DNA from 2 places in the Roseateles sp. P1_C1_2 genome. Region 2 is predicted to be linked to the other one. Evidence: predicted binding sites of a transcription regulator. Region 2 holds the regulator's gene; the other holds the start of a gene.
The links. The regulator NrdR, encoded in region 2, represses ribonucleotide reductase genes. The targets are predictions, from matches to a motif close to CACNANATNTNGTG.
Positions count from the first base shown of each region.

Region 1 (15,811 bases), on a different contig from region 2:
CGTCCTCGTCGTCGACCGGCGCGGGCGCGTGCGGGCGATGAACCCGGCCGCACGCAGCCTGCTCGGCGCCGCCAGCGGCGAGCTGAGCTGGCAGCTGCGCGGCCGCGCCGACTGGCAGCCGCTGGTGCTGGCCCTGGAGCAGGCTCATGGCAGCAGCGCCGGCGATGCGGGCGCGGAGGTCGACGTGGCGCTCGCGCTGGACAACGGTGCTGCGCGCAGCCTGCGCCTGCGGCTGCGTTTCACCCGCCAGCGCGAGGGCAGCGAGGAGTTGTGCGTGCTCTTCGTCGAGGACAACCGCGAGCTGCTGGCGCGCACCCGCCAGGAGAAGCTGGCCGCCATGGGCCGGGTGTCGGCGGGCATTGCGCACGAGATCCGCAACCCGCTGGCGGCCATCGCGCAGGCGAACGCCTTGCTGGCCGAGGACGTGGCGGGCGGCCGCGCCGAGCAGCTGACCAAGATGGTGGCTTCCAATGTGCAGCGGCTCAAGCGCCTGGTCGATGACGTCAGCGAACTCGCACCCGGCATGCAGCCCGACACCCAGCCGCTGGACGTCAGCACCCTGGTGAAGGAGACCAGCGAGGACTGGGTTCGCGTCAATGGCGTCGAGCCCGGTGCCCAGAGCCGCTTCCGGCTGCACATCGCCGCGCCGGGCCTGGTGGGCCTGTTCGACGCCGAGCATCTGCGCCGCGTGCTGGTCAACCTGCTGGACAACGCGCACCGCCATGCCGAGCCGGGCGCGGGCGCCATCCAGGCGAGCCTCGAGCGCCACGGCGATACGCTGGACCTGCTCGTGCGCAGCGCGGGCGCGCCGGTGCCGCACGAGATCGAGCGCCATCTGTTCGAGCCTTTCTTCTCGACCCGCAGCCGCGGTTCGGGCCTGGGCCTCTATATTTGCCGTGAGCTGTGCGAGCGCCATGGTGCCCGCATCGACTACCGCCGCGCCACCGACGCGGCGGCCAACGAGTTCCGCGTTCGGCTGCGCACGCCCTCATCTGCCCCTGCATGACTACTGCTTCGCCCCCGCGCCTGCTGGTCGTTGACGACGAGCCCGATCTGCGCACGCTCTACGAGCTGACGCTGCTGCGCGAAGGCTATGAGATCGACAGCGCCGGCACGGTGGCCGAGGCGCTCGCGCATCTGCAGGCCCAGACCTACAGCGCCGTCATCACCGACATGAAGCTGCCCGACGGCTCGGGCCTGGCGCTGCTGCGCTGGCTGGAGCAGGCCGGGCGGCCCGAGAAGGCCATCGTCATCACCGCCTTCGGCTCGGCCGAGAACGCCGTGGAGGCCCTGAAGGCCGGTGCCTACGACTATCTGACCAAGCCGGTGGACCTGCGCCAGTTCCGCCTCGTCGTCGGATCGGCCCTGGGCCGCGTGGCGCCCGAGCCGGCGCCGGCAGCGCAAGAGAAAGGCGTGGCGACTCCCGCGTCGGCATTGCGCCTGGTCGGTGAATCGCCCGCCATCCGCGCGGTGCGGTCGCTGATCGACAAGGTGGCGCGCAGCATGGCGCCCGTGCTGGTGCAGGGCGAGTCCGGCACCGGCAAGGAGTTGGTGGCGCGGGCCATCCACGACCACGGCGTGCGCGCCGAGCAGGGCTTCATCGCCGTCAACTGCGGCGCCATTCCCGAGAACCTGCTCGAGGCCGAGTTCTTCGGCTACCGCAAGGGCGCCTTCACCGGTGCCAACGAGGACCGCGAGGGTTTCTTCCAGGCGGCCGACGGCGGCACGCTTTTCCTCGACGAGATTGGCGACCTGCCGCTGGCCATGCAGAGCAAGCTGCTGCGCGTCATCCAGGAGCGTTCGGTGCGACCGGTCGGCGCCACCGCCGAGACGCCGATCAATGTGCGCATCCTCAGCGCGACGCACAAGGACCTGTCCGCCGAGGTCGCGGCGGGCCGCTTCCGTCAGGACTTGTTCTACCGCCTCAACGTCATCCAAATCCGGGTGCCGCCGCTGCGCGAGCGGCTGGAGGACCTGGGCCTGATCAGCACGCGGGTGCTGACGCGCATCGCCCAGGACGCTGGTGTCTCGCCGGCGCCGCGGCTGACGGCGGGCGCGCTGCAGACCTTGTCGCGCTATGCCTTCCCCGGCAATGTGCGCGAACTGGAGAACCTGCTGCACCGCGCGCTGGCGCTGGCCGGCGGTGAGTGGATAGACGCCGACGATCTCGGCCTGCCCGACACCCTGCTCGATGAAGGCCGCAGCGAGTCGCAGTTCGCCGCCCTGGACCTCCCCATCGAGGCAGCGCCCGTCGTCGAGGGCGTGTCCCTGCCCGAGGAGCTGCCATCGGACCTGGCGCGCTATCTCGACGAGGTCGAGCGCGCCATCCTGCTGCGGGCCCTGGAGCTGCACCGCTTCAACCGCACGGCGGCGGCGGCCAGCCTCGGGCTGTCGCTGCGCCAGATCCGCTACCGCATGGCGCGGTTGGCGATCTCGGCGGGTGACAGTTGAACGAAAAACCTTCTCGGGATTTGCCCTGCTTGAATCTGCAGCGTGGCTGTCGGGTGCTTGTCCGGGCCTAGCGTTGGCGCGGCTTTGCGGGCCGCTTCGACCCGCCAGCCCAGTGTTGATGCGGGTTGTCGGCCATGAGCCCCGATCTGATCGGACAAAGGCGCGCGCCGGGCATTTTTCCAGCGGAATCACGCCCAGGGTTTGACACTAGGGGTAGTGCTTGAGGGGTCTTCGGCCCATAGATATAGTGTCCCTTCGTGATATCCTGCTAACCCAGTCGACCCCATGACCTTCCCCTCGGATTTGCTGTTTGCAGTGGCTTGGCCACCGCAGCAAAGCGCCCGAGGCCCAAGCCGGAACACCGGCCTGGCAATGGACCGGCAGGGACGAAACACCCCACTGAAGCTACGCACCATGCGCTGGCCCGACCTCCGGGTTGCTGCCGCGCATTTGCCCGTCATTTCTCGATAAAGGATCTCCTCATGCTGCATGAAGCCGCCACGGGTCAGGCCCAAGCCATTCCCGCTGCACCGGTCGCGTTTGGATCCGACGCGTCCGCTCCCAGCGCCCCCACGCTGACGACCTACCAGGCCTACCAGATCATTCGCCGCAACGGTGCCGTGGTCTCGTTCGAGCCGAGCAAGATCGCCGTCGCGCTGATGAAGGCCTTCCTGGCCGTGCACGGCACCAGCGGTGCAGCCTCGGCCAGCGTGCGCGAGACGGTGGAGCAGCTGACCCAGAACGTCGTGCGCGCCCTGCTGCGTTCGCGTCCGAGCGGCGGCACCTTCCATATTGAAGATGTGCAGGACCAGGTTGAACTGGGCCTGATGCGCAGCAGCAACCACGAAGTCGCCCGCGCCTATGTGCTGTATCGCGAGCGCCGCACCCAGGAGCGTGCCGCCCAGGGCGAGGCCACGCGCGCGGCCGAGCCGCAGCTGATGGTGGTGGACGGCGGCGAGCGTCGTCCGCTGGATCTCGGCCAGCTGAAGTCGCTGATCGTCTCCGCCTGCGAGAACCTCGGCGCCGACGTCAAACCCGACCCCGTGCTGGCCGAGACCATGCGCAATCTGTACGACGGCGTCGCCATCGACGAGGTCTACAAGGCCGCCATCCTGGCCGCCCGCACGCTGATCGAGAAGGACCCCGGCTACAGCCGCGCCACCGCCCGCCTGCTGCTGCACACCATCCGCCGCGAGATCATCGGCGGCGAGGTGCTGCAGGGCGAGATGGCCCAGCGCTATGCCGAGTACTTCCCCGGCTATATCAAGAAGGGCATCAAGGCCGAGCTGCTGGACGAGAAGCTGGGGCAGTACGACCTGGCCAAGCTGGGCGCCGCGCTGAAGGCCGAACGCGACCTGCAGTTCGACTACCTCGGCCTGCAGACGCTGTACGACCGCTACTTCCTGCACATCGAAGACCAGCGCATCGAGATGCCGCAGGCCTTCTTCATGCGCGTGGCCATGGGCCTGGCGCTGGGCGAGATCGACCGCGAAGCGCGCGCCATCGAGTTCTACGAAGTGCTGTCGAGCTTCGACTTCATGTCGAGCACGCCCACCCTCTTCAACGCCGGCACGCGCCGCTCGCAGTTGTCGAGCTGCTACCTGACGACGGTCAGCGATGACCTCGACGGCATCTACGAGGCCCTGAAGGAGAACGCGCTGCTGAGCAAGTTTGCCGGTGGCCTGGGCAACGACTGGACGCCGGTGCGTGCGCTCGGCTCGCACATCAAGGGCACCAACGGCAAGTCGCAAGGCGTCGTCCCCTTCCTGAAGGTCGTCAACGACACGGCCGTCGCCGTGAACCAGGGCGGCAAGCGCAAGGGCGCCGTCTGCGCCTACCTGGAAACCTGGCACCTCGACATCGAAGAGTTCCTGGACCTGCGCAAGAACACCGGCGACGACCGCCGCCGCACCCACGACATGAACACGGCGAACTGGATTCCCGACCTGTTCATGAAGCGTGTCCTCGAAGGCGGCGACTGGACGCTGTTCAGCCCCTCCACCTGCCCGGACCTGCATGACCTGTTCGGCAAGCCCTTCGAAGTGGCCTATACGGCCTACGAGGCCAAGGCCGACCGCGGCGAGATCAAGCTCTTCAAGCGCATGCCGGCCAAGGACCTGTGGCGCAAGATGCTGTCGATGCTGTTCGAGACGGGCCACCCCTGGATCACGTTCAAGGACGCCTGCAATGTGCGCAGCCCGCAGCAGCATGTCGGCGTCGTGCACTCCAGCAACCTGTGCACCGAGATCACGCTGAACACCAACGACAGCGAGATCGCCGTCTGCAACCTCGGCTCCGTCAACCTGGCCCAGCACATCAAGGATGGCGCCATCGACCAGGTCAAGATGAAGAAGACGGTGCGCACGGCCATGCGCATGCTCGACAACGTCATCGACATCAACTACTACGCCGTCAAGAAGGCCCGCGACTCCAACCTGCGCCACCGTCCGGTCGGCCTGGGCATCATGGGCTTCCAGGACGCGCTGTATCAACTGCGCACGCCCTACGCCAGCCAGGCTGCCGTCGAGTTCGCCGACCGCTCGATGGAAGCCGTCTGCTATCACGCCTACTGGGCCTCGACCGAGATGGCCGAAGAGCGTGGCCGCTATTCCTCGTACAAGGGCTCGCTGTGGGACCGCGGCATCCTGCCGATCGACTCGCTCGACCTGCTGGCCGAAGCCCGCGGCGGCTACGTCGACGTGGACCGCTCGACGACGCTGGACTGGGATTCGCTGCGCGGCCGCATCGCCACCTTCGGCATGCGCAACAGCAACTGCATCGCCATCGCGCCGACGGCCACCATCTCCAACATCATTGGCGTCGACGCGTCGATCGAACCCTGCTTCGGCAATCTGTCGGTCAAGTCCAACCTGTCCGGCGAGTTCACCGTCATCAACGAATCGCTGGTGCGTGACCTGAAGGCCCTGGGCCTGTGGGACGACGTGATGGTCATGGACCTCAAGCACTTCGACGGCTCGCTGCGCCGCATCGACCGCGTGCCCGAGGACATCAAGGCGCTGTACGCGACGGCCTTCGAGGTCGACACCGTGTGGCTGATCGAAGCCGGCTCGCGCCGCCAGAAGTGGATCGACCAGGCGCAGAGCCTGAACATCTACATGGCCGGCGCATCGGGCAAGAAGCTCGACGAGACCTACAAGCTGGCGTGGCAGCGCGGCCTGAAGACGACCTACTACCTGCGCACCATCAGCGCGACACAGGCCGAGAAGAGCACGGTCACGCGCTCGGGCCAGCTCAACTCGGTGTCGTCCAGCGCGGCGCCGGTGATGGCTGCTGCGGCTGCACCGATCGCTGTCGTCGAGCCCGAACTGCCGGCCACCGACATGAAGTTCTGCGCCATCGACGACCCCGGCTGCGAGGCCTGCCAGTAAGTCGAAGTGGAGGTGTGTACTTGTATAGACAAGTGCGCACCTCCTGTTTTCGATGCCCACGCGCAACAAACTTTGCGCGAATGATGCAAATAGCCGCAGCTAGTTCTTGTTGATTTGCACAAGCACTGCCGATAATTAGAAGTGATAGGAAGCACACCATGCTGGATTGGGACGAAGACCTGAAGTCCACTGATACCCACACCGCGAAGCCTCTCGCGGCCATGCCTTCGGCGACAGCGTCGCGCGAAGCCGCCAGCATCTCCATCCCCGCTCCCCAGCTGTCCGGTGAACCCACGACCGCGCGTCGCGTGCGTGCCGCCGACAAGCGCATCATCAACGGCCAGACCGACGTCAACCAGCTGGTGCCGTTCAAGTACAAGTGGGCCTGGGAGAAGTACCTCGCCACCTGCGCCAACCACTGGATGCCGCAGGAAGTGAACATGAGCCGCGACATCGCGCTCTGGAAGGATCCCAACGGCCTGACCGAAGACGAGCGCCGCATCATCAAGCGCAACCTCGGCTTCTTCGTCACCGCCGACTCGCTGGCCGCCAACAACATCGTGCTGGGCACCTACCGCCACATCACGGCGCCGGAGGCCCGTCAGTTCCTGCTGCGCCAGGCCTTCGAAGAAGCGATCCACACGCACGCCTACCAGTACATCGTGGAGTCGCTCGGTCTCGACGAGAGCGAGATCTTCAACGCCTACAACGAAGTCCAGTCCATCCGTGACAAGGACGAGTTCCTGATCCCCTTCATCGGCGCGATCATGGACCCGAACTTCAACACCGGCACGCCCGAGACCGACCAGACGCTGCTGAAGAGCCTGATCGTCTTCGCCTGCCTGATGGAAGGCATGTTCTTCTACGTCGGCTTCACGCAGATCCTGGCGATGGGCCGCCAGAACAAGATGACCGGTGCGGCAGAGCAGTACCAGTACATACTGCGCGACGAGTCCATGCACTGCAATTTCGGCATCGACCTGATCAACCAGATCAAGCTTGAGAACCCGCACCTCTGGACGGCCGAGTTCAAGGCCGAGATCAAGGCGCTGTTCCTGAAGGCCGTCGAGCTGGAATATCGCTACGCCGAGGACACCATGCCGCGTGGCGTGCTGGGCCTCAACGCCTCGATGTTCAAGGGCTATCTGCGCTTCATCGCGAATCGTCGCGCGGTGCAGATCGGCCTCGAAGCCCTGTTCCCTAACGAAGAAAATCCCTTCCCCTGGATGAGCGAGATGATCGACTTGAAGAAGGAACGCAACTTCTTCGAGACCCGTGTCATCGAGTACCAATCAGGCGGGGCCCTGAGCTGGGACTGAAGTCTCAGCCATCACAAGATCAAGACCTGGCCAATGCAGTCACCGAGCGAAACCCGCATCAGCACCCTTGAGGTGGCGGGGCTGCATGGCGATCCGATTCACCGTACCGAGGCGTTCCTCCTGAGCGACTCTCGGACGGTGAATAACCGTATCTGCACGGACCGGTCCGTGCGGGACGGTGACTTTTCCACTTGATCAAGGAGAAAACCATGGCAACTGCGAAGACCCCGGCTAAGGCCGCACCGAAGAAGGCCGCTCCGGCCAAGAAGGCCGCTCCGGCCAAGAAGGCTGCTCCGGCCAAGAAGGCCGCTCCGGCCAAGAAGGCCGCTCCGGCGAAGAAGGCCGTTCCGGCGAAGAAGGCCGCTCCGGCCAAGAAGGCTGCTCCGGCAAAGAAGGCCGCTCCGGCAAAGAAGGCCGCTCCGGCCAAGAAGGCTGCTCCGGCAAAGAAGGCCGCTCCGGCCAAGAAGGCTGCTCCGGCGAAGAAGGCCGCTCCGGCCAAGAAGGCTGCAGCTCCTAAGAAGGCTGCTGCCAAGAAGGCCGCACCGAAGAAGGCTGCACCCGCCAAGAAGGCTGCTGCTCCCAAGAAGGCTGCTCCGGCCAAGAAGGCTGCTGCTCCCAAGAAGGCTGCTGCCAAGCCTGCCGCCAAGCCCGCTGCGAAGCCTGCTGCCAAGAAGGCCGCTGCTCCGAAGAAGGCTGCCGCCAAGCCTGCCCCTGCTGCCAAGCCTGCCGCTGCTGCGACCGCTCCTGCGGCCAAGACCGCGCTGAGCCCGCAAGCTGCCTGGCCCTTCCCGACCGGCAACAAGCCCTAATCAGGCGATCCGCTGACTCGTCTCCGGGTGGCTTGTCCACCCGGATCCCGGCGAATCAGACACCCGGCACCGAATTTTCGGTGCCGGGTTTTTTTATTGCCGGCGCACTCGTCCAAGTGGGCGCGGATGCATCTGCTGACGCCTCTTGCCGGCGATGCGGCCTGGTCCTACAGCTGCTGCCGCTGCGAGGGCCTAACTTTGATCCCGGGCGCAGACTCCCGGCCTCTCTCCCCGCAGCACGACAGCGTGTCCCGACTGACGCATGACGTTGGCCGAAGCGCTCAAGTCTCGAGGACTCGCACGGGGCTCTGCGTCTTTCCCATTGGCGCGGCGATGAAGATCAAGACCCCGCGATGACTGCGGTGTCGGACGCCGCCGCGCTCAGGGGTAGAATATGTTGACGCTGTAGCCGCTGACCTTTTGCCCGCCCGTGCCGAACACCAGGCTCAGCGCCTGTTCGGATTCGGCATTGACCTGGGTCAACGCGGGCGTCAAGGTCTCCGGGCCGAGCACACGGCGCGCGAACGGCACGCCGTTGGCGTCGCTGAGGCTCAGCTCCACCCAGGGCGCTGCGACGTCGACGCCGGTCTTGTTGCGCAGCGACAGGCTGAGCTTGTAGCTGCCGGTGCCCACCGGACTGAGCGACGTGGCATCGATGCTGAGCGCCTCGATGCGGCGCCACGGCTTGACCTCGCAACTGGCAATGCCGCAAAGCGCCCGCAGGGGTTCACGCAGGGGTGCGTGCAGCGCCGCGATGGCGTCGCGGAAGTGCAGCGTGACCTGCAGGCCCAGCAGCAAGGCAAGCAACAGGGAAACGGCGCCGAGCGCCACGCGCACGGCCGGGCGATTCCAGCGCGCGCTGCTTTCGGCCTGGCGCATGAACTCGGGCACCCCGGGTTGGGCCTTGGCCGTCTTGGGCGCCTTGGCTGGCTTGACTGCCTTGGCCGGCTTCGCAGGCTTGCCGGGCCGCTCGGCGGGCTCTGCGGTGATGGGCGCCATCTCGGCCATGGACGGTTCGGGCTCGGCATCACGGGCCACCATGGGTGCGGGTTCGGCAGCCGCCTCGGCGACCCGGTCATCCTCCACCCAGCGGGGCTCGGGCCTGGACTCGTTCCTGCCGAACTCGGAAGGCCAGCCGGTGGGCAGGGCCTCGGCGCGCGGCTCGGGTTCGGGCGGCGGCATCCAATCCGGCGGCGGTGTGTAGGCCGGTGGTGGTGGCGCAGCAGGCGGCGGTGGCGGTGGCAGCGGCTCCGGTTCAGGCGCCATGGCGGCGGGTGCGTATTGCGCCGGCCATGGTGGCGGCGCGTCGCGCTCGATGTCGAACAGCAGTTCGCGGGCGTCGAAGATCTCGGCGCAGCGGCCGCAGCGCACCCAGCCGTCGGAGACGCGCAGCTGGTCCTCGACGATCCTGAAGATCGTGCCGCAGGCGGTGCAGCGCGTCGCGAGGCTCATGCCGGGCGCCGGGCCGTCATCAGGATCCAGCCATCTTCTTCGTCCGTGACTTCGAGCTTCAACCAGGGCGCATAGGCTGCCTTCAGCTCGTCGGCCTGGCGGCTGAGGATGCCGGCCAGGATCAGGTCGCCACCCGGCGCGACATGGGCGCAGAGCAGCGGGGCCAGCAGCTTCAGTGGCGTGGCCAGGATGTTGGCGATGACCAGCGGGTACTCGCCCTGGGCCAGTTCAGGCAGGCCGGGATTGAACTTGACGTTGTTCGCCGTCGCGTTGTCGCGCGAGGAGGTGATGGCGGCCGGGTCGATGTCGACCGCGTCGATGTCGCGGGCGCCATGCAGGGCCGCGCCGATGGCGAGGATGCCGGAGCCGCAGCCGTAATCCAGCACGCGAGTCCAAGCTTGAACGTGGGTCGCGATCCAGCGCAGGCACATGCGCGTCGTCGGGTGCGTGCCGGTGCCGAAGGCCAGGCCCGGGTCCAGGCGCATGACGCGCTGGGCCTGCGGCGGCGCCTCATGCCAGCTGGGCACGATCCAGAACTCGGGCGTGATCTCCACGGGTGCGAACTGGCTTTGCGTGAGGCGCACCCAGTCCTGCTCGGGCACGGCCTGGATGGCCTGCACATGCACGTCCGCGGCCCACTCCTGGGCCAGGATCAGCGTGGCAGCTTCGGTGGCGTCGGGCTCGCTGGGAAACAGCGCCTTCACGACCGAGCGTTCCCAGCCGGCCTTGGGTGCCGGCATGCCGGGCTCGCCGAACAGGGCGTGCTCGGCGTCGGTGTCAGCGTCGGCGTCCTCCACGGAGACGGCGAGCGCGTCGATCTCCATCAGCGCATCGCTGACGATCTCGACATCGGCCTCGCGGCACACCAGCGCAAGTTCAAACAAATGACTCATGCGCCTATTGTCCCGCGACTGCCGAGACCCGCCCTGGGCTCATCGCTTGTGGGCAGCCATCCAGCCTTCCAGGTAATGGATGCTGGTGCCACCCTCGATGAACTTGGCGTCCGCCATCAGCTCGCGGTGCAGCGGGATGTTGGTCTGGATGCCTTCGACCACCGTCTCGCTCAGCGCGATGCGCATGCGGGCCAGGGCCTGCTCGCGTGTGTCGCCGTGGACGATGATCTTGCCGATCATGGAGTCGTAGTTGGGCGGCACGAAGTAGTTCGTGTAGGCGTGCGAGTCCACGCGCACGCCGGGGCCGCCGGGGGCGTGCCACATCGTGATGCGACCAGGCGACGGCACGAACTTGACCGGGTCTTCCGCGTTGATGCGGCACTCGATGGCATGGCCGCGCATCTCGATCTGGCGCTGCGTGAACGGCAGCTTCTCGCCGGCGGCGATCTTGATCTGCTGCTGCACGATGTCGATGCCGGTGACCATCTCCGTGACCGGATGCTCCACCTGCACGCGCGTGTTCATCTCGATAAAGAAGAACTCGCCGTTTTCGTAGAGGAATTCGAAGGTGCCGGCGCCGCGGTAGCCCATCTTCTTGCAGGCGGCCGCGCAGCGGTCACCCACCTTCTCGATGTTGCGACGCGGGATGCCGGGTGCCGGCGCTTCCTCGATGATCTTCTGGTGGCGGCGCTGCATGGAGCAGTCGCGTTCGCCCAGCCAGACGGCGTTCTTGAAGGTGTCTGCCAGGATCTGGATCTCCACATGGCGCGGGTTCTCGAGGAACTTCTCCATGTAGACCTCGGGGTTGCCGAAGGCGGCACCCGCTTCGGCGCGCGTCGTCTGCACCGCGTGCACCAGGGCCGCTTCGGTGTGCACGACACGCATACCGCGGCCGCCGCCGCCGCCGGCCGCCTTGATGATGACCGGGTAGCCCACCGAGCGGGCGATCTTGATGATCTCCTTGGGGTCCTCGGGCAGGGCGCCCTCGGAGCCGGGCACGCAGGGCACGCCGGCGCGGATCATGGCCTGCTTGGCCGAGACCTTGTCGCCCATCATGCGGATGGACTCGGGCGTCGGGCCGATGAAGGTGAAGCCGCTGCGCTCGACGCGCTCGGCAAAGTCGGCGTTCTCGCTCAGGAAGCCGTAGCCAGGGTGGATGGCCTCGGCGTCGGTCACCTCGGCCGTCGCGATGATGGCCGGCATGCTGAGGTAGCTCTGGGCCGAGGGTGCGGGGCCGATGCAGACAGCCTCGTCGGCCAGGCGCACATATTTGGCGTCGCGGTCGGCCTCGGAGTAGACGACGACGGACTTGATGCCGAGTTCTCGGCACGCTCGTTGAATGCGCAGAGCGATCTCTCCGCGATTCGCAATAAGAACCTTCTTAAACATCGAGTGGCCTCACTCGATCACGAACAGCGGTTGTCCGAACTCGACGGCCTGGCCGTTCTCGCACATCACCTTGGTGATCGTGCCGGTCTTGTCGGCCTCGATCTCGTTCATGATCTTCATCGCCTCGATGATGCAGATGGCCTCGCCTTCCTTGACCTGCTGGCCGACGTCGGCGAACGGCTTGGCGTTGGGGCTGGAGGCACGGTAGAAGGTGCCGACCATGGGCGACTTGACGATGTGGCCGGTTTCGACGGGCGCGGCCGGAGCGGCGGCGGCCACGGGCGCGGCGACCTGGGCCGGCGCATGGGCGACCGGCGCCGGGGCGGCGGCATAGACCGGCTGCATGGCGACGGCGGCGGCCGGGTCGGCCTTGACGATGCGGACCTTGCCGTCGGCCTCGGTGATTTCCAGTTCGGAAATATTGGATTCCGAAACCAGGTCGATCAGGGTTTTGAGCTTGCGAAGGTCCATCTTGGCTCCAGGCGGTGTTGTTGTTGTGGGAGAAAAGGAAAAGGCGGCGCGAGACCGGAGGTCAGGCGCCGGCTTCCAACGATTCGAGGACGTGGCGCAGCGCGAGGCGGTAGCCGTTCGCGCCGAGGCCGCAGATGACGCCCACCGCCAGTTCACTCATATAGCTGTGATGGCGGAAGGCCTCGCGGCGGTGGATATTGGACAAATGAACTTCGATGAAGGGCAGGGCCACGGCCGCCAGCGCGTCGCGGATGGCGACGCTGGTGTGGGTGTAGGCGGCCGGATTGATGATGATGAAGTGAGTGCCGTCGGTGCGCGCGGCCTGGATGCGGTCGACCAGAGCACCTTCGTGGTTGCTCTGGAAGCTGCTCAGCGTGGCGCCGGCTTCTGAGGCGATCGCGCCGAGTTCAGCGTCGATCTGCGCCAGAGTCTGCGCGCCGTAGACCTCGGGCTCGCGGGTGCCAAGCAGGTTGAGGTTGGGGCCATGCAGGACAAGAACTTGCATCAAACACGTGGCAGCTGCCAGGCCCTAGGGTCTAGAGAGCGGCCACTAAATTGAGGAAGGGCGAACTTTACGCGTTTTGCCGCCGATTTCCCGCTGGATAGGGAAATTCTCGGGGTGGCTCAGCTGTTCGCCAGCTGGCGCAGCTCTTCGAGGCGGCTGACGCCCAGACGGCGCCAGCTGATCTCGCCAGTTTCGTCGAAGACCACCGAAAAAGGCAGGCCGCCGGCCGGATTGCCGAGCTCGCGCACCAAGCCCAGGCCTTCCGGACCGGCCAGCGCGACAGCGAAGTCCAGCGGGGTCTTCTGCAGAAAGGCCTTGACCGGGTCCAACTGGTCCACCGCCAGCCCCAGCACCTGCCAGCCCTTGCCCTTGGCTTCTTTATAGAACTGGTTGATCTCGGGCAGTTCCTTGACGCAGGGCGGGCACCAGGTCGCCCAGAAATTGACGAGCAGGGGCTGGCCGCGCCAGCGGGCGACGTCCAGCTCCTGGCCGTCCAGGCCAGGGAAGCGGCGCGCCCAGAAGGCCTGGGCGAGGGCCGAGGACTGGGGTGGGTTCAGCTTGCGCCAGGCGAAGGAGGCGCCCAGCGTGGCGGCGCCGAGGCCGGCGCTGGTCAGGAGGATGCGTCGGGTGATCGGGCTCATTCGGGGGCATCCAGCAGGTTTTGCAGCGCACCGAGGTCACCGCGCTCGGTCAGGCCGCGTGCATCGGGCTTGAGGGCGCCGCGCAAATCGTCGAAGTCCAGGATGGTCAGGCACAACGTCACTCGCTCGCCCAGGGCGGCGCAGGGCGCGTCGAGGATGAGCATGTCGATCTGCCGCCCGCGGCCCGCCGTCGTCTCTGCCACGTCGAAGTTGATGCCGCGATCCAGCAGCGCGATCTCGGCGGCCTTGCTGTCATCGCAATACAGCTGCAGATGGACGTTGGACAGGCGGGTGGCCGTGCCTCGCCAGACGGCGCCGGTCAGATGGGGGCGGAACTCCGCCAGCCGCGTCATCCACTGCGCGGCCAGTTCGCGCAGGGCGCGCAGTTCGCCGGGCTGGGTGTCGGCATGGAAGATGGCGATGTGCTCGCGCACGGCATCCTCGACCTCGTCATTGCCGGGCAGGGCGGCTCGTGGCGCGCCCAGGTCACGCGCGGCGCGCTGCTTGGCGGGTCCCCAGTCCATGCCTTCGTCGACGATGAGTCGGGCGGCCGCGGCCGCAATCTCTTCCGAATCGCTCATGGAAGCTGGGCGCTGTTCATGCGGCTGGTGATGATGCCGGCTCGGCCCATCACATAGGCCGACCCCGGCTGGCGCTCGAAGCGCTTGGGTGCCGGCAGCATCACCGCCAGCCGCGCCGCCTCGAAGGCGCCGAGCCGGGCCGCGTCGGTGTGGAAATAGTGGCGGGCCGCGGCCTGGGCGCCGAACAGGCCTTCGCCCCATTCGACGCTGTTCAGATAGATCTCCAGGATGCGGCGCTTGTCCAGCAGGCCTTCCAGCATCAAGGTCAGGATCAGCTCCTGGCCCTTGCGCAGCAGCGTGCGCTCGCCGGAGAGGAAGAGGTTCTTGGCCAGTTGCTGCGTGATGGTCGAGCCGCCGATGACCTTGGCGGTGGGTTTGCCGCGCGCCTCGGCGCGGGCCTGAGCCTTCTCGTTCTTCTTCCAGGCGCCCTTGAGGGCGTCCCAATCGACGCCGCCGTGCTCAGCAAAGGAATCGTCCTCGCTGGCGATGACGGCGCGCTTGAGCGTGCTGGCCAGCTGGGCGTCGTCCACCCATTGCTGGCTCCAGGCGACCTGCTGCTTCTCCTTCAGCAGGCGCACCGCCTCGCTGCGCTGGAAGCTGGTCGACTGCGGCGCGACAAAGCGCATCAGCAGGATGCGGCCGGCAAACCAGAGCTGCAGGCACAGCACCGCGAGCGCCAGCACGGCGACCAGGCGGCCAATGTGCCGGATCACAGCGAAGACCTCAGCGCGGTGAGCACCGGCGCCGTGTCGGGGCGCAGGCCACGCCAGAAGAAAAAGGCCTCGGCGGCCTGCTCGATGAGCATGCCCAGGCCGTCGCGCGGTTCGGCGCCGTGGGCGGCGGCCCAGTCGAGAAAGCCCTGGGCCTTGGGGCCATACATCATGTCCAGGGCCAGGGCGCCGGGCTTGAGCACGCGGGCGTCCACGGGCGAGGCCGCGCCGGCCAGGCTGGTGCTGGTGGCATTGACGACGATGTCCTGCGCCGCGGGCGCGTCGGCCAGCGTGGCTGCCGTGAGGGGAATGCCCAGGTCGGCATGGCTGGTTACCAGGGCCAGGGCCTTGTCGAGCGAGCGGTTGACGATGGTGATGTGCGCCGGCCGGGCGGCGATCAGGCTGCCCAGCACGCCGGCCGCCGCGCCGCCGGCGCCGACCAGCAGCAGCTGCAAGCCTTCAAGCGGGCGGCGGGCATTGCGCTGGATGTCGTTGACCAGGCCGGCACCGTCGGTGTTGTCGCCTACCCAGCCGCCTTCGTCAAAGCGCAGCGCATTGACGGCGCCGGCCCGCGCGGCGCGTTCGGTGTGCTCGGTGGCCAGCGCAAAGGCGTCGAACTTGAAGGGCACCGTGATGTTGCAGCCCTTGGCGCCGGCCGCCGCAAAGGCGCGCAGCGTCGCCTCGAAGCCGTCCAGCGGCGCGAGCAGGCGCTCATAGCTCAGCGACTGGCCCATCTGCTCGGCAAACATCGCGTGGATGGCGGGCGAGCGGCTGTGCTCCACCGGGTTGCCGACGACGGCGTACTGATCCTTCATTGCGGCTGCCCTTGCAAAGTCGTTTCCAGGTTCTCGTCGCGCGTGAACTTGAAGCGCGAGGTGATGACCAGCACTTCCGCGCCACGCAGCATCTCCTTGGTGAAGTTGCCGAAGGGCGAGGCCGCCTGCACGATGGCGACGGCGCGGCGGTCCAGCGTCGGGTTGCCGCTGGAGGCGACGATCTCGGTCTCGATGACGCGGCCCTTGTGGTCGATGTGGATGTTCATCGTCAGCTCGCCGTAGAGTTTCTTGCCGCGGGATTCAGGGAAATCACGCGTGCCGCGCTCCTCGATGCGGCGGCGCAGGCCGTCGTAGTACTGCGCATAGACGACCTCGCGCGTGGCCGGGCTGACATAGCGCTTGCGCGGCCGGGCGCTTTCCTCGTT
Region 1 covers NZ_JBFUAB010000009.1:123,914-139,724, reverse strand. Annotated here, with positions in the region: gene AC1D2H_RS10765 (sensor histidine kinase) at 1-1,006, shown strand, start outside; gene AC1D2H_RS10760 (sigma-54-dependent transcriptional regulator) at 1,003-2,451, shown strand; gene AC1D2H_RS10755 (ribonucleoside-diphosphate reductase subunit alpha) at 2,934-5,840, shown strand; gene AC1D2H_RS10750 (ribonucleotide-diphosphate reductase subunit beta) at 5,999-7,159, shown strand; gene AC1D2H_RS10745 (histone) at 7,369-7,968, shown strand; gene AC1D2H_RS10740 (zinc-ribbon and DUF3426 domain-containing protein) at 8,350-9,420, opposite strand; gene prmA (50S ribosomal protein L11 methyltransferase) at 9,417-10,304, opposite strand; gene accC (acetyl-CoA carboxylase biotin carboxylase subunit) at 10,353-11,702, opposite strand; gene accB (acetyl-CoA carboxylase biotin carboxyl carrier protein) at 11,712-12,173, opposite strand; gene aroQ (type II 3-dehydroquinate dehydratase) at 12,235-12,681, opposite strand; gene AC1D2H_RS10715 (TlpA disulfide reductase family protein) at 12,798-13,319, opposite strand; gene AC1D2H_RS10710 (hypothetical protein) at 13,316-13,900, opposite strand; gene mtgA (monofunctional biosynthetic peptidoglycan transglycosylase) at 13,897-14,610, opposite strand; gene aroE (shikimate dehydrogenase) at 14,610-15,425, opposite strand; gene AC1D2H_RS10695 (energy transducer TonB) at 15,422-15,811, opposite strand, start outside.
Region 1: the regulator NrdR is predicted to act here: its motif matches at 2,688-2,701, upstream of AC1D2H_RS10755 (ribonucleoside-diphosphate reductase subunit alpha).

Region 2 (15,811 bases):
GGCGTCCTTGGCGGCCTTGTCCTTCTTGACGCGATCCTGCTCTTCCTTGGTCGCCTTCTCTTTCGCGGCCTTGTCCTTGGCTTCCTTCTCCTTGGCCGCCTTCTCGCGCTCGAGCCTGGCGGCCTCGTCGCGGGCCTTTTCTTCCTTGCGCTTCTTCTCTTTCGCGATGGCGATCTCGGCCTCGCGCTGCTCGGCGGCCGCTTCTTCCGCGGCACGCTGCTGGGCGCGGGTGTCGGGCTTGGGCGCTTCGGGTTCCGGTTCCGGCGGCGCCTCCTCGCGCGGCGCGGCGATCTGGGGCACGGCCGACCACAGCTCGGCCTCGAAGGCGGGCGAGGCGTCGCTGTGCCAGTTCAGCCCATAGCTGAGCGCGAGGATCAGCAGGCCGTGGGCGACCAGGGCCAGCGTGAGGCCGCGGCCGAGGCCGGCGGCTTCAGGAGGACGCAGGACAGCGTTCATTTCACTTGGCCGAGGCACCGCTCTTCACGGCCAGACCGACGCGCTGGATGCCGGCGCGCTGCAGCGCGTCCATGACCTGCACGACGGCCTCGTACTTGACGTTCTTGTCGGCCGAGATGACGACGGGGCTGGTGGCGTCCTTGCCCTGGGCCTTCTTGACGCGCTCGGCCAGGCGGTTGCTGGGGATCGATTCGGGCTCGAGCTGGTCGACCTTGATCTTCAGCTTCTCGTCGGTGCCGACGATGATCTGGATGACGTGCTCGGGCTGCTGGCGGCTCTTGCCCACGCTGGGCAGGTCGACCAGGCCCGTCGTGATCAGCGGCGCGCTGACCATGAAGATGATGAGCAGCACCAGCATCACATCGATGAACGGGACCATGTTGATCTCGTTCATCGTGCGGCGCCGGCGGCCGCCCCGGGAGGAGATGGCGGCCATTTAGTGTTGCGTCGCGTTGCGCTGCAGGATGTTGGAGAACTCCTCGATGAAGGTCTCCAGCGTGATCGCGCTGCGGTCGATCTGGCGTGCGAAGCGGTTGTAGGCCAGCACGGCGGGGATGGCCGCGAACAGGCCGATGGCCGTGGCGACCAGGGCTTCGGCGATGCCGGGCGCGACGGTGGCCAGCGTCACCTGCGTCAGATTGGACAGGCCGACGAAGGCGTGCATGATCCCCCAGATGGTGCCGAACAGGCCGACATAGGGTGAGACAGAACCGACCGAGGCGAGGAAGGACAGGTTGTGCTCCATCGCGTCGAGCTCGCGCTGGAAGCTGGCGCGCATCGCGCGGCGGGCGGCGTCGAGCAGGGCGCCCGAGTCGGTGACGCGCTTCTCGCGCAGCTTCAGGAACTCGCGCATGCCGGAGGCGAAGATGCGTTCCAGCGGTGCGCCGTCCGTGCGGCTGCCGACCGACTGGTAGAGGTCGTTCAAGTTCTTGCCGCTCCAGAACTCGGCCTCGAAGGCGTCGTTGCGGCGCTTGATCTGGCCCAGGCCGATCAGCTTGCCGAAGATGACGCTCCAGCTCGCGAGCGACACCAGCAGCAGGCCCGCGATGACGAGCTGCACGGCGAAGCTGGCGTGCAGGATCAGGGAGACGATGGAGAGGTCTTGGTTCATGCGGTGATCGCTGCGACGACCGAGTCGGGCAGGCGTTGGGGTTTCAGGTCGTCGGCGCGCACGCAGCCGATGCGGATCTCGCCTTCGCACAGCAGCGTGTCGCCGCGCAGCGCGCGTTGGCGCACGACAAGGCTGGCGCGGCCGGCCGGTTCGGGTTCGACGGTGACGGTCAACAGGTCGTCGAGCCTGGCCGGCGCGACATAGCGAAGGCTGGTGGCGGCAACGACAAAGATGAGGCCGGTGTCCTCGCGCAGCTGGTGCTGCTCGACGCCCGCCGCGCGCAGCCACTCGGTGCGGGCGCGCTCGAAGAACTTCAGGTAGTTGGCGTAGAAGACGATGCCGCCGGCGTCGGTGTCTTCCCAGTAGACGCGGATGGGGAACTGGAAGTCGCTCATGCGAGCACCTCGCGCAGGCGAGCGACGGCCTCGTGCAGGTCTTCGATGGATGAGGCGAAGGACAGGCGCATCCAGCGCTGCGGATCGGCCAGGCCGAAGTCGCGGCCAGGCGTCAACGCGACCTGGGCGCTCTGCAGCAGCTCATGAGCAAAGGCCCAGCTGTCGGCGTGGAAGCGGCTGATGTCCATCCAGGCATAGAAGGCGCCATCGGGCGGCACGGGCACGGTCAAGCCGAGGTCGTTGAGGGCCGGCACGATGAAGTCACGGCGCTCGCGCAGCACGGCGCGGCGGCGTTCGAATTCGGCGATGGACTCGGGCTCGAAGCAGGCCAGGGCCGCCTTCTGGGCCAGCGTGGACGGGCAGATGTAGAGGTTCTGCGCCAGGCGCTCGATGGCTGGAACAAGGACCGGGGGCAGCACCAGCCAGCCCAGGCGCCAGCCCGTCATGCCGAAGTATTTGGAGAAGCTGTTGACCGAGATGACGTCCTCGCCCAGGGCCAGTGCACTGTGGCCGAAATGCGCCTCGTAGCTCAGCGGCAGGTAGATCTCATCGACGACCGTGACCCCGCCGCGCTCGCGCACGAAGCCCACCATGTCGGCGAGCACCTCGGGCGCGATGGAGGTGCCGGTGGGGTTGCTGGGCGAAGCCAGCAGCACGCCGCGCGTCGCCGGTGTCCATGCTTCGCGCACTTGGTCGGCATCGAGCTGAAAGCGTTCGGCCGGGCCTGTGCGCAGCATCCGTGGCGTCGCGTCGGCGGCCGTCACGAAGTGGCGGTTGCAGGGATAGCAGGGGTCGGGCATCAGCACCTCGTCGCCGCGCTCGAAGAGAGCGAGGCAGGCGAGTTGCAGGGCCGCTGAAGCACCGGCGGTGACGGCAATGCGGGCCGGCGCAATGTCGAGACCAAAGCGCTGGCCGTACCAGCGCGAGATCGCCTCGCGCAGCGCGGGCAGGCCGAGGGCGTCGGTATAGGGCGTCGGACCTTGGGCGATGCGGGCCACGGCCTCACGCACCGCGGGCGCGGCGCCGAAGTCGGGCTCGCCGATATTGAGGCGGATCATGCGCCGACCACCCTGGGCTGGGTCGCACAAGGGGCCGGCCGCGACCTGGGCCGCGGCCTTGGCCAGCTCCATCACATAGAAGGGCTCGATGCGGTCGAGCCGGGCGGCCAACTTCACGGCTTGATCAGCGCTTGGCAGCGACCTCGGTCGGGCGCAGGTCGCCGGCCGCGCGGTCCAGCACGCCGTTCACATACTTGTGGCCGTCGGTGCCGCCAAAGGACTTGGCCAGCTCGACCGCCTCGTTGATGGCCACCCGGTAGGGGATGTCGATGCAGTGCTTGAGCTCGTAGGCGCCGATCATCAGGATGGCGTGCTCGATGGGCGAGAGCTCGGTGGTCTTGCGGTCGACGTGGCGCGACAGGATGGCGTCGAGGTCGGCGGCCTCGGCGACGCAACCGGCCAGCAGTGCGTCGTAGTGCTTGACGTCGAGCTTGGCATAGCCGTCCTGCTCGCGGCCCAGGGCCGTGATGGCACCGAGGTCCTCGCCGGTCAGCAGCCACTGGTAGAGGCCCTGCACCGCGGCCTCGCGCGAGCGGCGGCGCGCCGACTTGGCGGGGGCGCGCTTGGCACCGGGCTTGGTGGCCGTCTTGGAGGCGGTCTTCTGGGGTGCGTTCACTCGATCTCTTTCAGCAGGTTGGCCATCTCGACGGCGACGCGGGCGGCATCGCGGCCCTTGGGTTCGGCGCGGGCCCAGGCCTGGGCTTCGTTCTCGACGGTCAGGATGGCGTTCGCGATCGGAACGCCATGGTCCAGGCCGACGCGGGTCACGGCCGCGCCGCTCTCGTTGGCGACCAGCTCGAAGTGGTAGGTCTCGCCGCGGATGATGCAACCCAGCGCGATCAGCGCGTCGAAGTCATTGCTCTCGGCCAGGGCCTGCAGGGCCAGCGGCACCTCGAGTGCGCCGGGCACGGTGATGTGGCGGATGGCCTCGGTCGGCACGCCCAGCACCGACAGCTCGGCCAGGCAGGCACTGGCCAGCGACGAGGTGATGGCGTCGTTGAAGCGCGCCTGGACGATGGCGATGGTCAGCTCGCTGCCATCGAGTGCGCCCTCGAAACTGGGCAGGCCGGGTTCGGAATCTTGCATCTCGGGCCTTTCGGGGTCAGCAGTTGGGAGGGGCGGTGAAGCCGGTCACTTCGAGACCATAGCCGGCCATGCTCGGCATGCGGCGCGGGCTGCCGAGCAGGCGCATGCGGTGCACGCCCAGGGCCTTCAGGATCTGGGCACCGACGCCATAGGTGCGCAGGTCCATCGCACCCTTGCTGGCGGGTGCGGGTTCGCAGGCCTGCACGCGGGCCAGCACGCCAGCGGCGTCCTCGCCGCAGTTCAGCAACACGACCACACCGCCGGCGCTGGCCTTGACCGCGGCCAGCGCGGCGGGCAGGCCCCAGGAATGGCCGCAGGCGCCGGCTTCCAGCAGGTCCAGGACCGACAGCGGCTCGTGAACGCGCACGAGGACTTCGCTGTCGGGCGTCCACTGGCCGTGGCTGAGCGCCAGGTGGGTGCCGCCGGTGCGGTCGGTGAAGACCTGGCAATCGAACTCGCCCTGGGCCGTGTTCAGGCGCCGCTCGGCTACCCGCTGGATCAGGCTTTCGTGGCGGCTTCGGTACTCGATGAGGTCGGCGATGGTGCCGATCTTCAGGCCATGCTCGGCCGCGAAGATCTCGAGGTCGGGCAGGCGGGCCATGGTGCCGTCGTCCTTCATGATCTCGCAGATCACGGAGGTGGCCGACAGGCCGGCCATGCGGGAGAGGTCGCAGCCGGCCTCGGTATGGCCGGCGCGCATCAGCACGCCGCCATCCTGGGCCTGCAACGGGAAGATGTGGCCGGGTTGGACGAGGTCGCTGGCCTTGGCCTCAGGTGCCACGGCCGCCTGCACGGTGCGGGCCCGGTCGGCGGCGGAGATGCCGGTCGTGACGCCGGTCGCGGCCTCGATGGACACCGTGAAGGCGGTGCCATGCTGGGTGCCGTTGCGGCGCGTCATCGGCGGCAGTTGCAGGCGCTCGCAATGCTCGCGCGGCAGGGTCAGGCAGATCAGGCCGCGGCCGTAGCGGGCCATGAAGTTGATGGCTTCGGGCGTGACGAGGTCGGCCGCCAGCACGAGATCGCCTTCGTTCTCGCGGTCTTCCTCGTCGACGAGGATGACCATGCGGCCGGCGGCCAGCTCGGCCACCAGCTCGGGAATGGGGGAGATGGGCATAGCCGGTGATTGTAGGTGGCGACCCTAGGTCAGACGCAGCCGCAAGCGCAGATCCTGGCCGACTTGTGTGGCCTCAATGAAGCGCCAGCGACGGGCGTCGGCCAAACCGGGCAGCGAGCGCAGTGCCGCAAGCGGGCGGCCTTCGCCGATCAGCATCGGCGCCTGGTAGATCAACAGCTCATCGACGAGGCCGGCGTCGAGAAGGGCGCCGGACAGCGTCGGGCCGGCTTCGACATGCAGTTCGTTGATGCCCTGGCTGCCCAGTTCGGCCATCAGCGCCGCGAGATCGGACCGGCCGGGGCCGATGACGCGGACCTCACCGGGCGGCTGCAGGATGCGCGCACCGGGCGGCATGCGGCCCTGGGGGTCGAGCACGATGCGCAGCGGCTGGCGGGCCGTGGGTACGAGTCGCACGTCCAGGCGCGGATCGTCGGCCAGCACGGTGCCGATGCCGGTCAGCACGGCACCGGCACGGCGGCGCCAGGCATGACCATCGGTGCGGGCCGCTTCGCCGGTGATCCATTGGCTGCGCCCGTCGGGCAGGGCGGTGCGGCCATCGAGCGAGATGGCCGACTTCAGGCGCACGAAGGGTCGGCCGCGCCGCATACGCGAGAAGAAGCCGATATTGAGCTCGCTGGCCGCTTCGGCGCTGGCGGGGTCGGCGAGTTCGACCCGGAGACCGGCGGCCTTGAGGCGCGCCAGGCCTTGGCCGGCAACCTGGGGATTCGGGTCCTCGACAGCCGCGACGACGCGCGCGATGCCGGCGTCGATCAGCGCGTCGCAGCAGGGCGGCGTGCGGCCGTGATGGGAGCAGGGCTCGAGGGTGACCACCGCCGTGGCACCGCGCACGTCGTGGCCGCGCGCAGCGGCGTCGCGCAGGGCCATCACTTCGGCGTGCGCCTGGCCGGCCGGCTGGGTGTGGCCGGCGCCGAGCTCCCGGCCGTCGGGCGCCAGGATGACGCAGCCGACTCGGGGATTCGGGTCGGTCAGGCCGATGGCCTGCTCGGCCAGGGAGAGCGCTCGCTGCAGCGCCGCCGTGATTGCGGGCGAATTCATGCCGCCAGTCTAGCCAGCGGTCAAGGTTGCAGCTGCAGGGTCGAGTAGTCGGCGAACACGCCGGTGGCGGGGCTGACGGCAGGCGCCGTGGGGCAGGTCAGGTCGCCGCGGATGACCAGGAAGTTCTGGCGCGTCAACGAGGTCGCGACACGGGCATAGACGTCCGGATGCTCTTCGTTCTCCAGGTTCTTCCAGTCGGCGGTGAACATGCCGCCGCTGCCGTTGTAGTCGGCGCTGTAGCGGCAGACCCGGTATTCGGCGGCGGTCGTGCCGAGGTTGATGCCCGTCAGCTCCAGCCTGCCGGACCAGAGTTTCGTGGCGCTTTCCGGGTAGACGATGCAGTTGTAGGTGACAAAAAGCTGGGCGCTGGGCGCGCTGGCGGGGGCATCCTGGAAGCAGTCCGGCACGAACGGCGCCGCGGGCGGTGCAGGCGGTGTGGCGACAAAATTGTCCAGCACCACGTTGCCGCCGCTCATGACCGGCGCGCCTTGGGCGTTGAGCCGAGGCAGCGAATAGCTGCCGCCGACGAGGGCCACGCCCAGCGGAATGGCGGTGCCACCGGGCGCGCTCGGGTTGGCCGGATTGCTGTTGGAGAAGCGGACCACGCCGCTGAGCAGATAGCCGAGGATGGGGGTCTGGCAGGCGTAGACGTTGGCGGCCGTCAGCGCCGACTGCACGACGCCCGCATCCGTGCATCTGCCGGTGATGACGCCGGTGATGTTGTTGAAGACCCAGACCCGGTTGCTCGACCGGTCCGGATAGAAGGCACTGATCTTGCCGTCCAGTTGCTTGGCCCCGGGCGGGATGGCCGGGTTGCGCCCCCCCCCCTGCGTCACCGGCCCGGCGGGCGGCGTGAAGCCCACGGCCGCGCTGAACAGCGGGTCGACGGCCGCGATGACGGTGTCCAGATTGAGGAACTGGTTGTCGCCGGCGCGATCGGTCCAGGTCACGCCGACGCGGACCAGCTTGGCCTGGGCGTCGGCCAGCGTCGTGACCTGGCGCGTGACGTTGTAGGCGGTGTTCGAGTCGACGGGGGTGACCGCTGACGCAGCCGCCGCCGGGGTGGCGATGTCGCTGTAGGTCCGGGCAGTTGCCGGTGTCGCCGCGGTGCGGGTCAGTTCCGAAAAATCCTTCAGGCCGGCGATCTCGGCGCGGGCAATGCGCATGGCCTCGCTGCGTTGCTTGGCCAGGTCGCCGCCGCGGCGCAGATTGCTCATCAGGCCGACGAGGGCGAGCATGCCGAAGGACATCACCAGCAAGGCCACCAGGGCCTCGATCAGCGTGACGCCGCGCTGGCGGCGCGAGGCGCGGCGCAGGGCGTGGGGGTGCAGGAGCTTAGGCATGGCGGACTGGGTCACTTGGTGTCGCTGTCGATCCAGCCACCCGAGACGCGCGCATAGCTGCCCAGGCGGTTGCGCAGCTCGTTCGCGATGGCCTGCTGGTAGATGATGTCCATGCGTCCGATGGCGTCCATATTGCCCTGCACCACCACCATGCCCGTGACCTGCGAGGCCGCCGGGCTGTTGTTGGTCCAGTTCAGGTTGCCCAGCACCACCAGCATGCCGTTCAACTCCATCGGACCGGTGATGTCCACCTGACCGTTCACGACGATCACCACCGGCGCGGCCGCCGTGCCGATGGCCACATTGCCGCTGATGGCCATCGGCCCATTGACCGTCAGGATGCGCTTGCCTGCATTGACGGCGTTCACCAGATCCGTGCCGCAATTGCCGGCCGTGCAGCTGACGGCGCGCGCAGCGGGGTGGTTGGGATAGCGGGCCGGCGCCATGCCCATGAAGTTGCGGAAGAACTTGATGTTGCCTTCCGTGGTGTTCGGCAGGCTCTGCAGATAGCTGTCCATGAAGACACGCGCCTGGTCCGGCGGCGTGCCAGGCACGCTGTCCATGCGGTCGTCGTTCAAGGTCGGCGCCACGCCGCTGGACACGACGAGCAGGCCGGCCGTGCGCGCATCGGTGTTGTGCAGGCCGAGGCCGCCAGCGCCGGAAGTGGTCAGGTTGCCCTTGACGGTCAACGGCGCCGCCGGTGACGAAGGCACCGCAGCGACGAAGGCGACGGAGACCTGCTGCAGGGCCAGCGCCGCGGCCGTCTGGCTGCGCGCTTCCGAGTTGGTGCCGGTGCAGTTGTCGACACTGCTGTCCGAACAGCCATTGCCATCCAGCAGGAAATTGCCGTAGCGCAGGCTGGGCGGGGGGTCAGTGCCCAGCGCCACGCCGAAGCTCGGGATCAGCGCACCGCTCAGCGCCGTGGAGGGCTGTGGCGTGCGGGTATTGGGAACCGGGCAACGGCAGACCAGGCCGCTGCCGTTGGAGGAGCAATCGACGGCCAGAGGCGTCGGAACCGTCGTGATCTTGGGGGTCGTGGTGCGGTCCGCGGCCGAGACATTGAAATATTTGTCGACGAAGCGGGTGCCACCCGTGGCGACGGCGGCGCAGCTGTCGTCGATGGCCGTGCCATTCAACATGGCCACCGTCCACTCCACCCCCGCTTCAGCCATTTCCTGGGCCATGCTGGCGCGGTAATAGCTGCCGGCGATGCGCTGTTCGAACATCAGGCTGCGGTTGGCATAGGCAGCCAGCAGGGCCATGACGAGGAAGAGCACCATGACCACGACCAGCGTGGCGGCGCCGCGCTGGGGCCGGGCCTGCGGCATGGGATGTTGATGTTTCATGCCGGGCATGCCCCGCTGATGTCGTCGGCGCGCAGCTTCTCACTGACGACCAAGGTGCGCACGACGCTGCTGTCGGACTTGGCGACCGCCTTGATCGTGAAGTCGACGCGCCTGACGGTCTGGGTCGGGCAGGTGCCCGCAGCCTTGCAAGAGGGGTCGCAGAGATCGTCGAGCGGGATCTGCTGCGTGACGATGGTCGGCACGAAATCCTTGATCAGGACCACGTCCGGATCGGTGATGGGCTGCCAGTTGGCCTGGCCATTGGCGAGGAAACCGAGCTGGATGGAGAGCGACTCGGTGCCCTGGTTCCAGCGGATGCCGAACTGCTCGTTGGCCTTCACGACGTTGGTCGTGTTGCGCACGCCGCCACTGGTTCTGGCATAGCGGTAGTAGAGGTCGTGGCCGCCGGCGCTCTGCGTCAACTGGGTGTAGGGGCTGGACGCCGCTTCCTTGGCAGGCGTCGCGCCGGCATTGCGTTCGGGTTGCCAGACGCCATTGGAGGGCAGGCCGCGGTAACCGGCGCGGCGCAGGTCCTGCTGCAGCAAGTCGCCGGCGATGCGCAGATCCTGCTGCATCTGCACTTCAAGCATCAGGCGCCGGTGTTCGTTGATCTGCCGCGTGGCCACCACGGCCGCGCCGGCCGTGACGATCAGGCCGACGGTGATGCCGACCATCAGCTCAACCAGGCCCACGCCTCGCTGAGCCTTGCCGGACCTGGCATGTGTCGTCATCAGCTGCATGTGCCGTACCCACTCATCTTGGTGAACGCCGCAGCGCCGGACGCCGCCACGGCCGGCGCGCAGACCTTGACGCGCCCCGCGGGGTTGACCTCGACGCGCAGCGTGTAACCCTTCTTCAGGCCCGCCACGTCGACATGAAAATCGCTCATGCCCACGGTGTTCTGGTCGCGTGTGAATCTGATGTAGTTGCTCGCGCCCAGCGGCCAGGTGGCAATGGCGTCGAACTGCACATGCTTCCTGGGCAGCTGGAACAGGCGCAACACCCTCGAGGAAGTGCCGTCGCAGACATTGGCTGGCGCAGCGGTGCAGTCGCAGATGTTCAGGCCCGCGGTGGTCACGACCGCGGCGCAGCTCATGCCCGCGTTCGCACCCGGGTCGAATCGCACGATGAGCAGCGAATTGGTCGCGTTCGTTTCGGCCTTCGCGTACGTCAGGATGCCCGCCACCTCCTCGGCAGCGGCCGTGACGCGGCGCTTTTCCAGCAGGTCGGCCATGGACGGCACGGCCATGGCCAGCACGACGCCCAGGATGCCGAGGCTGACCATGATTTCGATCAGCGTCAGGCCGAGGATGCGGGCCTTAAGGGCATGAAGGTGTTTCTTCATGGCTATCGAGGCCAGCATTCGTTGGTGGTGACGCGATCCGAGCCACTGTTGCTGGGATCGCCCGTCGCCGAATAGACGGGCGTGGCGCCCACCAGCGTCACCGTCAGCGTCTTGCAGGTCACGTCCTTGGCCTGCTTGCTGCCGACGACGGGGGTCGCCGTTGCGGCATAGCCGGTGTCATAGGTTCCACCTGCGCCGACGCCTGCCAAGCTGATGGTGTACAGGGGCGTGATGTCCGAGACAGTCACCCCCAGCGCGGCCAGTGTGGATGCATAGGTGGCGGAATTGCCGCGGAAGCGCTCCTGCGCCTGCATGACGGCCGTGAGGGCCGAGATGGCGTCGGCGCGGCGGCCACGCTGCATCTGGGAGGTGTAGGCGGGGTAGGCGATCGCCGCGACGATGCCGGCGATGGCGAGCGCGACCATCAGCTCGATCAGGGTGAAGCCTTGGCTTCGCGAACGGGGGCAGGTGCGCATGGCCCGATTTTCGGCAGTACGTCACGACGATCAGTAACATTTCTGCCGCTCGTCTGCCGAGTTGTGCCGCTGGTCGGCAGCCACCACGAACAAGGGGGCTCAAGCGCAGCTGGGCATGCCGCTGACTTTTTCAGCGCCCACGTAGCAGCTGCGCACGCGGCCGGTGATGGCCACGACCTGACGGATGACCTGGCCGCCGTTCAGGCTGAGCTCGATGCTGCCGGTCTGGGTGACCAGACCCTGCTGGTGCTGGAACTGCAGCGTCTCGGCATTGCTGGAGAGGCGCACCGGCTGGCTTGCAGGCAGCCACTCGGTCTTGATGACGGCGCTGCTGGTCTTCCTGCAGACGGCCTTGCCGCCGGCGCAATCGCAGTCGTCCTTGGCGCCGATGTAGACCACGTAGCAGGCGTTGGCCCCCTTGCCGCTGACGCGGAAGAAGACCGATTCGCTCAGGCGGGCGGCTTCGCTGCGGGCCAGACGCAGGTCGCCGGCCAGGGTGTCGGCGCTGACGCGCAGTTGCTGCTGCTGGCGCAGCGTGCCCATCGCGGGCACCGCCTGGCCGACCAGGGCGGCGCAGATGCCGACGCTGGCGCACAGCTCGACGAGGGTGAAACCACGGCTTTGACGGCGGGTGTTGGCGGTGCGGTTCATGTCGGCTCCCTGGGTTCGTTGCGAATGAACGAACTCTAGAAAGCGCGGACCGTGACGTCTTTCCTCCTTTGGGCGGAGCGACGGGGGAGGGCGGCGGTGCCATCCCCCCAGTGCCCCTCCAAAGGGGGATAGGGTCAACCCGGAGTCAGATCTCGCGGATCAGTTGGCGGAACTCGTCCACGTCCTCGAAGCTGCGGTAGACCGAAGCGAAGCGCACATAGGCGACCTTGTCGATGCGCTTGAGCTCGCGCATCAGCAACTCGCCCAGGCGCGTGGATGCAATCTCGCGCGCGCCGCTGGCGAGCAGCTTTTCCTCGATGCGAGTGATGGCCGCATCGATCTGCTCGACGCTGACCGGCCGCTTGCGCAGGGCCAGCTGCATGGAGGCGCGCAGCTTGGCCGCATCGAAATCGGCGCGCCGCCCATCCTTCTTGACGACCGAGGGCATGGCGATGTCGGCCCGCTCATAGGTCGTGAAACGCTTGTCGCAGGACAGGCAGCGGCGCCGGCGCCGCACGACGTCGCCCTCATCCGACTCCCGGGTCTCGGCGACCTGGGTTTCGGTGTGAGAGCAGAACGGGCAGCGCATGGCAGGCCCGCTTAACCGCGATACACCGGGAAGGCGGCCGTCAGCTTGGCGACCTTCTCGCGCACGGCGGCGAGGTTGGCCTCGTCGTGGGGCTTGTCCAGCACGTCGGCGATCAGGTGGGCCGTGGCGCGCACCTGTTCTTCCTTGAAGCCGCGCGTCGTCATGGCCGGCGTGCCCAGGCGGATGCCGCTGGTGACCATGGGCTTTTGCGGGTCGTTGGGGATGCCGTTCTTGTTGCAGGTCATGTGGGCGGCGCCCAGGATGGCCTCGGCTTCCTTGCCGGTCAGGTTCTTGGGGCGCAGGTCCACCAGCATGACATGGCTCTCGGTGCCGCCGGAGACGATGCGCAGGCCGCGCTCGATCAGCGTGTCGGCCAGCACCTTGGCGTTCTTGACGACCTGTTCCTGGTAGGCCTTGAACTCGGGCGTCAGCGCTTCCTTGAAGGCCACGGCCTTGCCGGCGATGACATGCATCAGCGGGCCGCCCTGGATGCCGGGGAAGATGGCCGAGTTGATCTTCTTGGCGATCGCCTCGTCGTTCGTCAGGATGATGCCGCCGCGCGGGCCGCGCAGGCTCTTGTGCGTGGTGGACGTGACGACGTCGGCGTGCGGCAGCGGGTTCGGGTAGACGCCCGCGGCGATCAGGCCGGCGTAGTGGGCCATGTCGACCATGAAGTAGGCGCCGATCTCCTTGGCGATCTTGCCGAAGCGCTCGAAGTCGATGCGCAGGGAGTAGGCCGACGCACCGGCGATGATGAGCTTGGGCTTCTTCTCGCGCGCCAGGGCTTCCATGGCGTCGTAGTCGATCGCCTCATTGGCGTCCAGGCCGTAGCTGATGACGTTGAACCACTTGCCGCTCATGTTCAGCGCCATGCCGTGGGTCAGGTGGCCGCCTTCGGCCAGGCTCATGCCCATGATGGTGTCGCCGGGCTGCAGCAGCGCGAAGAAGGCGCCCTGGTTGGCCTGCGAGCCCGAGTTGGCCTGCACGTTGGCGTATTCGGCGCCGAACAAGGCCTTGAGGCGGTCGATGGCGAGCTGCTCGACGACGTCGACGTACTCGCAGCCACCGTAGTAGCGCTTGCCGGGGTAGCCCTCGGCGTACTTGTTCGTGAGCTGGCTGCCCTGGGCCTGCATGACGGCCGGCGAGGTGTAGTTCTCGCTGGCGATCAGCTCGATATGGTCTTCCTGGCGGCGGTTCTCGTTCTGGACGGCGGTCCAGATCTCGGGGTCAACCAGGGCGAGGGTGGAGGTGTTGCGGTCAAACATGGCTGGTGTTCCGAAGGTCAGGCGGTCAATCCCAGGCGATCACGGCAGGCGTGACGTCCAAGGCTGCCCAGGCGAACGGCTGATAGCGGTTGAAACCGCCTCACGCTCCCCGGTGGTGGCCCACCTCAGGTCAGCTCGTGACCCTGATCGCCAGTCGCGTGAACACCCAGTGTATGTCAGCGGCGCGCGGCCGTCCGGAGCCGCTGACGCACCCCCTCGGGGGCAGCTCGCAAAGCGAGCATGGGGGCCGCGTTTCTAGCGCAGCAGGGCCACTTGAGCAGAATCACCACCCGTGGGGGCCGACGCTGCCTCGCGCAGCGGGCGAGCCGTCGTCATGGTCGGCACGGTACGGCCGGCGGCGACGGCCTTCAGCAGGTCGTGCTCCGCCAGCACGCGGGCCGTGTAGCCCGTGTCTTCTGCGAGATTGGCGCCGCCGACGTAGAAGCGCAGGCCGTCCTCCAGGCTGCCGGCCCGCTGGATGCATTCCTTCAGCACCTGCACGCCGACGCGCAGATTCGTCACCGGGTCGAAAGCGGCGTGCGTGCCACCGAAGGCTTCGTATTTGTCGTCATGCACCCGGGTCATGACCTGCATGAGCCCTTGGGCGCCGACGGCGCTCTGGGCAAAAGGGTTGAAGCGCGACTCGATGGCCATGATGGCCAGGATCAGCGTCGGCTCGACCTTGGCGCGCTGGCCCACGGCCCAGGCTTCCTGCACGAGGCGGCTGATGGGCTCCGGCGCCACGCTGTAGCGGCGTGCCAGCCAATGGGCGACGGCCGCTTGCTGGCGGCTCAGTTCGCGCGGGTCGGTGGCGGTGGCGCGGGCGATGGCATCCGGCTCAGCGGCCGCGAACAGCGTGTTGCCCTCGGCTTCTGCGCGGGCTTCCTGGCGGGCGTTCAGCCAGCCCAGCGTGGCGGATTCCAGCTTCTCGCGCAGGCCTGCCTGGCTCGTGAACACCAGCAGCACCGACACCACGGCCAGCCCCAGCAGGGCCAGCGTGTTGTGGCTGACCACGAGCAGGCCGTTGCCGATGTCCTGAACGAACAGCGACGCCGAATCCCGCGTGTGGCGAGCCAGGCTGAACAGGTCTTGACGTGTCGTCATGCGACTCCTTGTGTCGTGGCCCGCCTCAGGCTGCCTCAGTTAGCGGGGCGGTCTGGGTGGGGCGACGGTGATAATTTCCCGGCCTATTGCTTTGGTCTGTGGCATCTGTGTGCCCGGAGGACCCGGCCGGTTGGGTTTCAGTAAAAACCCGAAGCGGCGAATTTTACGAGTCGAAGATAACCAGTCAAGGTTGTTTGGACTCTTCAAAACTACTTTTGGTTATGAAATACAGCGATCTGAGGGACTTCATGACCGGCCTGGAAGGCCTCGGAGAGCTCAAGCGCGTGCGCGAAAAAGTCTCGCCGGTACTGGAGATGACGGCCCTCAGCGACCGCGTGCTGCGGGCCGGTGGGCCGGCCCTGTTGTTCGAGGCGCCGACGGGCCATTCCACCCCCGCCTTGACCAATCTTTTCGGGACAACGCGTCGCGTCGCACTCGGCATGGGCGCTGAGTCTCTGGCCGATCTGAGGGATGTCGGCCGGGTGCTGGCCAGCCTCAAGGAGCCGGATCCGCCCAAGGGCTTGAAGGACGCCGGCAAGCTGCTCCAGATGGCCAAGGCGCTGTGGGACATGAAGCCGGCCGTGCAGCGCCGCGCGCCCTGCCAGGAAGAGAGCTTCGAGGGCGGCGACATCGACCTCGGTCGCCTGCCCATCCAGACCTGCTGGCCGGACGACGCAGCCCCCCTGATCACGTGGGGTCTGGTCATCACCCGGGGCCCGACACGGACCCGCCAGAACCTCGGCATCTACCGCCAGCAGCTGATTTCGCCCCGCCAGGTCATCATGCGCTGGCTGGCGCACCGTGGTGGTGCGCTGGATTTCAGAGACTTCTCTCTAGCCCATCCCGGCGAGCCGTTCCCGATCGCCGTGGCCCTGGGCGCCGACCCGGCCACCATCCTCGGTGCCGTCACGCCGGTTCCGGATTCGCTGTCCGAATACCAGTTCGCCGGCCTGCTGCGGGGTTCGCGCACGGAGCTCGTCAACACCGGCGTCGGCAAGAACCAGCCGCTGCAGGCGCCGGCCTCGGCCGAGATCGTGCTGGAAGGCCATATCCCCATCGCCGCGCCCGGCTACACCGGCGTCAGCGAGCACGGCGTGCCGCTGAAGGAGAAGGGCGGCTATCTGCACGCGCTGGAGGGGCCGTTCGGCGACCACACCGGCTATTACAACGAGCAGGACTGGTTCCCCGTCTTCGAGATCACGCGCCAGACCCAGCGCAAGAATCCGATCTACCACTCGACCTACACCGGCAAGCCACCCGACGAGCCGGCCATCCTCGGCGTCGCGCTCAACGAGGTCTTCGTGCCCATACTGCAGAAGCAGTTTCCGGAGATCGTCGACTTCTACCTGCCGCCCGAGGGTTGCAGCTACCGCATGGCCGTGGTCTCGATCAAGAAGGCCTACCCGGGACACGCCA
Region 2 covers NZ_JBFUAB010000035.1:35,528-51,338, forward strand. Annotated here, with positions in the region: gene tolA (cell envelope integrity protein TolA) at 1-456, opposite strand, end outside; gene tolR (protein TolR) at 458-892, opposite strand; gene tolQ (protein TolQ) at 893-1,567, opposite strand; gene ybgC (tol-pal system-associated acyl-CoA thioesterase) at 1,564-1,962, opposite strand; gene AC1D2H_RS28055 (pyridoxal phosphate-dependent aminotransferase) at 1,959-3,137, opposite strand; gene nusB (transcription antitermination factor NusB) at 3,145-3,636, opposite strand; gene ribH (6,7-dimethyl-8-ribityllumazine synthase) at 3,633-4,106, opposite strand; gene ribBA (bifunctional 3,4-dihydroxy-2-butanone-4-phosphate synthase/GTP cyclohydrolase II) at 4,123-5,220, opposite strand; gene ribD (bifunctional diaminohydroxyphosphoribosylaminopyrimidine deaminase/5-amino-6-(5-phosphoribosylamino)uracil reductase RibD) at 5,245-6,276, opposite strand; gene AC1D2H_RS28080 (type IV pilus modification PilV family protein) at 6,297-7,619, opposite strand; gene AC1D2H_RS28085 (PilX N-terminal domain-containing pilus assembly protein) at 7,631-8,965, opposite strand; gene AC1D2H_RS28090 (PilW family protein) at 8,962-9,696, opposite strand; gene AC1D2H_RS28095 (pilus assembly FimT family protein) at 9,696-10,310, opposite strand; gene AC1D2H_RS28100 (type IV pilin protein) at 10,313-10,786, opposite strand; gene AC1D2H_RS28105 (GspH/FimT family pseudopilin) at 10,886-11,437, opposite strand; gene nrdR (transcriptional regulator NrdR) at 11,583-12,026, opposite strand; gene glyA (serine hydroxymethyltransferase) at 12,038-13,291, opposite strand; ZMP/ZTP riboswitch at 13,350-13,459, opposite strand; gene AC1D2H_RS28120 (lytic transglycosylase domain-containing protein) at 13,547-14,395, opposite strand; gene ubiD (4-hydroxy-3-polyprenylbenzoate decarboxylase) at 14,617-15,811, shown strand, end outside.